DNA from 3 places in the Limnobaculum zhutongyuii genome. Region 3 is predicted to be linked to each of the others. Evidence: riboswitches for the same ligand, from Rfam matches in the RefSeq annotation. Region 3 holds a riboswitch; each other region holds the start of a gene.
What was found. A riboswitch is a leader RNA that binds a small molecule or an ion and turns the genes downstream of it on or off. The one in region 3 is predicted to bind thiamine pyrophosphate.
Positions count from the first base shown of each region.

Region 1: linked by a shared signal. The riboswitch ahead of thiC (phosphomethylpyrimidine synthase ThiC) and the one ahead of thiB (thiamine ABC transporter substrate binding subunit) in region 3 are both predicted to bind thiamine pyrophosphate.
Region 2: linked by a shared signal. The riboswitch ahead of thiM (hydroxyethylthiazole kinase) and the one ahead of thiB (thiamine ABC transporter substrate binding subunit) in region 3 are both predicted to bind thiamine pyrophosphate.

Region 1 is NZ_CP034752.1:4,006,837-4,009,038, reverse strand. It holds gene thiC (phosphomethylpyrimidine synthase ThiC) at 1-931, opposite strand, end outside; TPP riboswitch at 1,027-1,142, opposite strand; gene rsd (sigma D regulator) at 1,256-1,750, opposite strand; partial or broken gene nudC (NAD(+) diphosphatase) at 1,853-2,202, shown strand, end outside.
Region 2 is NZ_CP034752.1:3,864,685-3,866,886, forward strand. It holds gene thiD (bifunctional hydroxymethylpyrimidine kinase/phosphomethylpyrimidine kinase) at 1-76, opposite strand, end outside; gene thiM (hydroxyethylthiazole kinase) at 73-888, opposite strand; TPP riboswitch at 923-1,026, opposite strand; partial or broken gene EKN56_RS21350 (secretion protein HlyD) at 1,075-1,262, opposite strand; gene EKN56_RS17310 (PhzF family phenazine biosynthesis protein) at 1,365-2,202, shown strand, end outside.
Region 3 is NZ_CP034752.1:3,119,076-3,121,277, forward strand. It holds gene EKN56_RS14040 (DUF554 domain-containing protein) at 1-670, shown strand, start outside; TPP riboswitch at 834-953, shown strand; gene thiB (thiamine ABC transporter substrate binding subunit) at 1,032-2,039, shown strand; gene thiP (thiamine/thiamine pyrophosphate ABC transporter permease ThiP) at 2,015-2,202, shown strand, end outside.

The DNA.
Region 1 (2,202 bases), 890 kb from region 3:
ATACTTCCCAGTTGAGGTTTTCAGCTATACCGTTTACTTTTTCCAGCGCCTGATAAATGGGTACGGTACCAATAGGAACTGGGCTATTGCGGATAATCCATTCACGAGTTTCATGAATATAGCGTCCGGTAGAAAGGTCCATTACCGTATCCGCTCCCCAGCGGGTAGACCAAACCAGTTTTTCTACTTCTTCTTCAATCGATGAAGTTAACGCTGAGTTACCAATGTTAGCATTCACTTTCACCAGAAAGTTTCGACCGATGATCATCGGTTCTGATTCCGGATGGTTGATATTCAGAGGAATAATCGCCCTGCCAGCCGCCACTTCATCACGAACAAATTCGGGAGTGATATTGTCCGGCAATACGGCTCCAAAGTTTTGTCCGGGATGTTGCTGTTTTAATACATCGGTACGAATACGTTCCCGTCCCATATTTTCTCGGATGGCAATAAACTCCATTTCCGGCGTTACGATCCCCGCTCTGGCGTAATGTAACTGGGTAACTCGTTTGCCGGGCTTCGCTTTGCGAGGGGCGGGAAGATGGGTGTAACGCAGGTGGTCTAAACCTTCGTCGGCCAATCTCTTTTGGATAAAGTGTGAACTGACCTGGGGCAAAGGCTCAGAATCACCACGTTGTTCGATCCAATTTTTTCGCAAAGCAGGTAACCCTTGTCGAACATCCAGCGTTGCTTGAGGGTCGCCATAAGGGCCGGAAGTATCATAAACCGGTACCGGTTCATTATCCTGATATTCAGGCTCCTCTTTGCTACCGCCAATCAGCGTGGGTGATAGCTGAATTTCACGCATAGGCACGCGCAAATCCGCTTGTGAACCTTGTAGATAGATACGTTTAGAATCGGGAAAGGCGCTTCCCTGTAGCTGGTCAATAAATTGCTGCGCCTGAGCGCGTTGGGTTCTTCGGTTAGACATAGCAAACTCCTAATAAATTAAGGATTGCTTGTCCGGAGTTCGGAGAGGGAGTAATGATAAAGCCGAAAAGGAGGTCAATGATTTCAGTTTATCTGGATGATATTACTCTTGTTCCCTTCGCGGGTATTAGCCCGATCAGGTTCCGCGGATCCCGAATTAACGGTCTCAGCCTGTGTCACCAGGGTGGCACTAGGCACTCCGACAAGATTAATCACCAAAAGCGGTGATGCAACACAGTATAAGTAAGCTAACAAAAACCACAAGTGGGTTTTCGCGCCGGGTTTATACTCTAATGGTGTCAGTCACTAACACCACGTTTAGCTATTATTTTGAAGCAGCAGAAGAGTGATGACTCAGCCAGCTGTTGGTCGCTTCCTGAATCAGTTTATCTTCCAGAGAGAAGCGTCTTTCCAGTAGTTCACCAACGGTTGAAAGATCTTCATGCAGTTGTAATATGGTGTCTTCGTTGATGCCCTTTTCGACATAATTATCGTAGAACGCCATAATTTTTTGAGTGTTCTCTTCTAATCTCGGGTAGGCTTTTTGGCCAATAAGCAGATTTGGGCTGCTGGCCCCTTCTTCCTGGGTAATGACTTTGTCATAAATATGAAAATGGCAAGAAGAGGGGTAGTCCACCAAATGGTGTCCAAAATCGATTAGGGCTTTTTCATCGAGAGGAATATTTTTTTCTTTGTTTGGCTTAATACCAACAAGACGGTAATAAGTAACCAGTAGGTTTTTACGAGATTCTAACCACTGATCAATCAGTTTAATTTTGCCGCCCACGCGCTCGGCTAAGCTTTCAAGTTGGTTTAGCATAGTGTTTCCAGAGTGATGGCTGTTAGTAAAATAGCAAGTTAAAGTAATGTAAATCTATTGTTGTTAGATTGCCAGCAAATTAAGAGGTTGAGCAAAACGTTTATGGAACAACAACTACAAGGTAATGAATCCGGCTGGTGGCTACTGAGTCACGCCGGGAAATTATGGTTGCCAAAAGGTGAGGTGCCTTATGGTAGTGCCAATGATTTTGGTCTGTCGGGCGAAAAGGCGCATCGAATTGGTGAGTGGCAAAGTGAGTCCGTTTGGCTGGTATGTAAAGAGCGCTCAAGGGAGATGGCTTCAGTTCGGCAATTACTCAATGAAGATCGTGGATTGTTCCAGCTGGCAGGCAGAGCAGTTCAGTTAGAAGGGTTTTATCGGGCACATCAGTTCTGCGGGTATTGCGGTCATCCAATGTATGTCAGCGATCGGGAGTGGGCCTGCTTATGTAA
Region 2 (2,202 bases), 750 kb from region 3:
AGGTTTTTAAGTCAGCCTGAATACCTGCACCGCCACTTGGATCGGTACCGGCAATAGTTAATGCATTAATTCTCATAGTGTTTTACCCATCAGATGTTCTGGTTGCAGTTGATAAAGCAGATCAAGAAAACGGGGAACAAAACTCCCCGGCCCGGCAGATTCACTGGCGGCAACGCCACCGCAAAGGGCCATTACCATGCAGGCGCTGGCAACCAGCTCAAGAGTCTTCTCTTTATCCAGCGATAAAAATGCAGCCACCACGGCGGACAATGCACAACCTGTTCCAACCACTCGGGTCATTAACGGATCGCCAAAAGGCAAGGCATAACAGGTTTGACCATCGGTTACATAGTCAATAGCGCCGGTCACCGCAACGATAGCACCGCTACCGTTGGCTAACTCAATCGCAGCCGGTAACGCAGCTAAAGAATCGTCGGTACTGTCAACGCCGCGACCCGCTGAACTCAAACCGGCCAGCGCCATAATTTCAGAAGCATTACCGCGAATAGCCGCAGGTTTCATGGTCAATAATTGATGGGCGAAGTCAGTACGATAGCTCAATCCTCCGACCGCTACCGGATCCAAAACCCAGGGAACATTGGCGCGATTAGCTGATTCCACCGCCAGCAACATCGCTTCTGCCTGAGTTTCGTTCAGGGTGCCCACATTGATCAAAAGCCCGCTGGCAATAGCACTAAAATCTCCGGCCTCCTGTCGGGCCACCACCATTGCCGGTGAGGTTCCTAAAGCCAGCAGAACATTGGCGGTAAAATTTTGTACCACCTGATTTGTCAGGCAATGAACTAAAGGGGAAGTGGTTCGCAGTTGCGTCAGCCAGTGGGCCGCAGCGGAACCGGGAAAGGGTTGAAGGTTGTGAGATGAATTCATAAAGCTCCCAACCGGCGTTAAAGAAGGCAGTACCGGTGGGATACCGTGACTTCCCTACGCTGGCATAATCCAGATCAGGTAATACGGGTGATATCTCAGCCGCTGTACATGTTGCACAGGGCACCCCGAGTCGAAGTTACATATTAGACGATTGGACAAAAGGATCAAGGATTTGTCGGGATATCATTAACGCTCCCGTAACGCTTCCTCCACCTTATTCAGCGGCTTAATCAAATACTCCAGCACCGTCTTCTGCCCGGTGAAACCACCACTACTGTTCCATCCAGATGGCCGTAAATAGAGGGGACGTAAGCGATCAGTTTAATCATTGCAGGAGGTTCGGGCCGAATATAAGCGATATCACGTGGATTCATAAACCACGCTAAATAGGGGAGGAAATATATACAGATTGATAAGTTGATGTAGGTCATTTAACAGAGCTATCATCAAGCCTGATATATAGCGGATTATGGAAAATGCTAAGAAGAGATAATGTGACGCCACGCGCCTACAAACAGGTAGATGTATTTACCACCTCGCCATTGCAGGGCAATCCCTTGGCGGTGATCCTGGAGGCGGAGGGGTTAACTGAAATGCAGATGCTTTCACTCGCTCGCTGGACTAATCTTTCGGAAACGACATTTGTTTTCAAACCGACTAATCCAGCTGCAGATTATTTGGTGCGCATTTTTACCCCTGAAAAAGAGTTGCCCTTTGCCGGACATCCTACATTGGGTACGGCCCATGCATTATTGGAGTCCGGGTTGGTGACCAAACAGCCGGGGATTGTTATGCAAGAATGTGGCGTTGGTCTGGTTGCTGTTAATATCTTACCTGAAAGAACACTAGCGTTCGTCGCACCTACGGTAACGTTTCAAACATTGACTGTTGAGGAAAGGGAACTGTTAATAACCCATTTTCAACCTGCAGTTATTGAAACAAATACCATACCGGTGATTGCCGACATGGGCATTCGTTGGCTTATGGTACGTATGCCAAACGCTCAAGCCTGCCTGACAATGACGCCAGATCAAGCCATGATTAAAAAGCTGCAAGTTGCTTGCCATGTTGATGGTGTGGTGGTTTATGGTGCCTATTCATCTGGTGTTCCTGCTGATTATGAAATGCGAGCGTTTCTGGTTGAATTAGATAAATTGGTTGAGGATCCAGTAACCGGCAGCGCTAATGCGTGCTTAGCCCGTTTGCTGAAGACCAATAACTTTCCCGACGGCGGATCGACGTCACTGGGGTATCAGGTTCAACAAGGTACCCAACTACATCGAAAAGGTTTGGTTAGCGTTCGTTTTATTCATG
Region 3 (2,202 bases):
ATTAGGTCTTTTTTTAGCACCACTGATGCCTAAACGTTTGCAGGATGGCCTGCCCGCTGCATTTGCCATGATATCCATTGCCATGGGTGTAGTAATGACCATTAAAGTTCAGCAATTGCCTGCTGTTGCACTTGCATTGATCGTGGGGCTGGCCATCGGTGAAATATGCTACATGGAGAAAGGCGTACAAAAATTCGGCTCCCTGATACAGCGTGGATTGGCTCGAATTATTCCCGTACGTAACCATAGTATGACGCCGGAACTTTACACCCAAAACTTTACCGCATTAATCGTTCTGTTTTGTGCTGGTGGCACAGGTATCGTCGGTGCGCTCACCGAAGGGATGACGGGTAACTACCAACTGCTGGTGGTTAAATCCATTCTGGATATCTTCACCGCCATGATTTTTGCCACCTCCATGGGGGCGGCCGTCATGTCTATCGCGATTCCTCAGCTTTTGGTTCAGGGTGGGCTCTATTTTTCTGCTCGCTTAATTATGCCGTATATGACAGAGATTACGCTGGGGGATTTCTCCGCCTGCGGAGGTATTATTATGATTGCGGTTGGATTACGCATCGCTCAGATAAAAACCTTTGCCGTCGTCAATTTCTTACCCGCTTTAATCATTATTATCCCTATATCTTTGTACTGGCATAAATTTATGGGCTAATAACAGACATCACCGGAAGGAGGGTAATAAACCGCTCTCTCCGGGTTCTGTATTTATGATTTTTTCACTCACCAACGGATAGTCGATAATCGTAATAAATAAGTTAGTATTCACTCCCAATCATAATCCCCTTCCCCATGGGCAAAACAGACTCTACAATGTGCCCTTCTCAACGGGGTGCAGTAAAGCTGAGAATGTGTTTATCGTGTGCAATCACACCAGACCATACCCGTCGAACCTGATCCGGTTAATCCCGGCGGAGGGATTTGAGAGTCTGTTCAGTTTTTTCATCTGCCCACTGAATAGCTTAAATTACTCAAAGACCTTTGTTTCCGACTGATATTTTTTAGGGGAGTACAAAGTGTTTAAAAAACTCATTACCGCAATCGGACTTCTTGTCATCTGTCCGCTACTGGCCAATGGGGCGGAAAACCGCCCAACGCTGACGGTTTATACCTATGACTCTTTTGCCTCTGACTGGGGCCCTGGCCCAAAGATTAAAAAAGCCTTCGAAGCACAGTGTCAATGTGAATTAAAGCTGGTTCCGCTGGCTGATGGCGTCTCATTGCTTAACCGCTTAAAGATGGAAGGTAAAAAAAGTACCGCAGATATGGTTCTGGGTTTAGATAACAACTTGCTGGTTGCCGCAAAGCAATCAGGCCTGTTCGTCCCGCACAAGCTGGATGTAAATGCCCACTCACTCACCTTACCGGGCGGCTGGAAAGACGATACGTTTATCCCTTATGACTATGGCTATTTCGCCTTTGTCTACAATACAGAAAAGCTAAAGACGCCGCCTAAAAGCCTGAATGAGTTAATTGAAAGCCCGGAAAAATGGCGAGTCATCTATCAGGATCCACGCACCAGCACACCGGGACTTGGTCTACTGTTGTGGATGCAAAAAGTCTACGGCGATAAGGCTCCACAGGCCTGGCAAAAACTGGCGAAGAAAACGGTTACCGTAACCAAAGGCTGGAGTGATGCCTATGGTCTGTTCCTTAAAGGCGAGGCGGATTTAGTCCTCAGCTATACCACTTCTCCGGCCTACCACGTGATTGAAGAGAAAGATAATCGCTATGTCGCAGCCAGCTTTAGTGAAGGTCACTATATGCAGGTTGAAGTTGCCGGTCTGCTGGCGAATAGCAAACAGCCTGAATTGGCGGCTAAATTTATGGCCTTTATGATGACGCCTGCATTCCAACAGGAAATTCCAACCACTAACTGGATGTATCCGGTTATCGATATCCCACTACCGGAAGCGTTTACTCAAACAGCGAAACCAACAGCAACGCTGGAGTTTAGCCCAGAAGATGTAGCACAACACCGCAGTTCATGGATTCAGGCATGGCAAAACGCCGTCAGCCGCTAATTCCCTGCTGGCTCTGGCCGGGTTTGATTGCCGCAACGCTGATCCTCAGCGTTGCGTTCGCGGCGTTTGCGGCGCTGTGGTTTTACTCTCCCACCGGAGATATCCGACAACTATTGAACGATAGCTACCTGTGGCATGTGGTACGCTTCACCTTCTGGCAGGC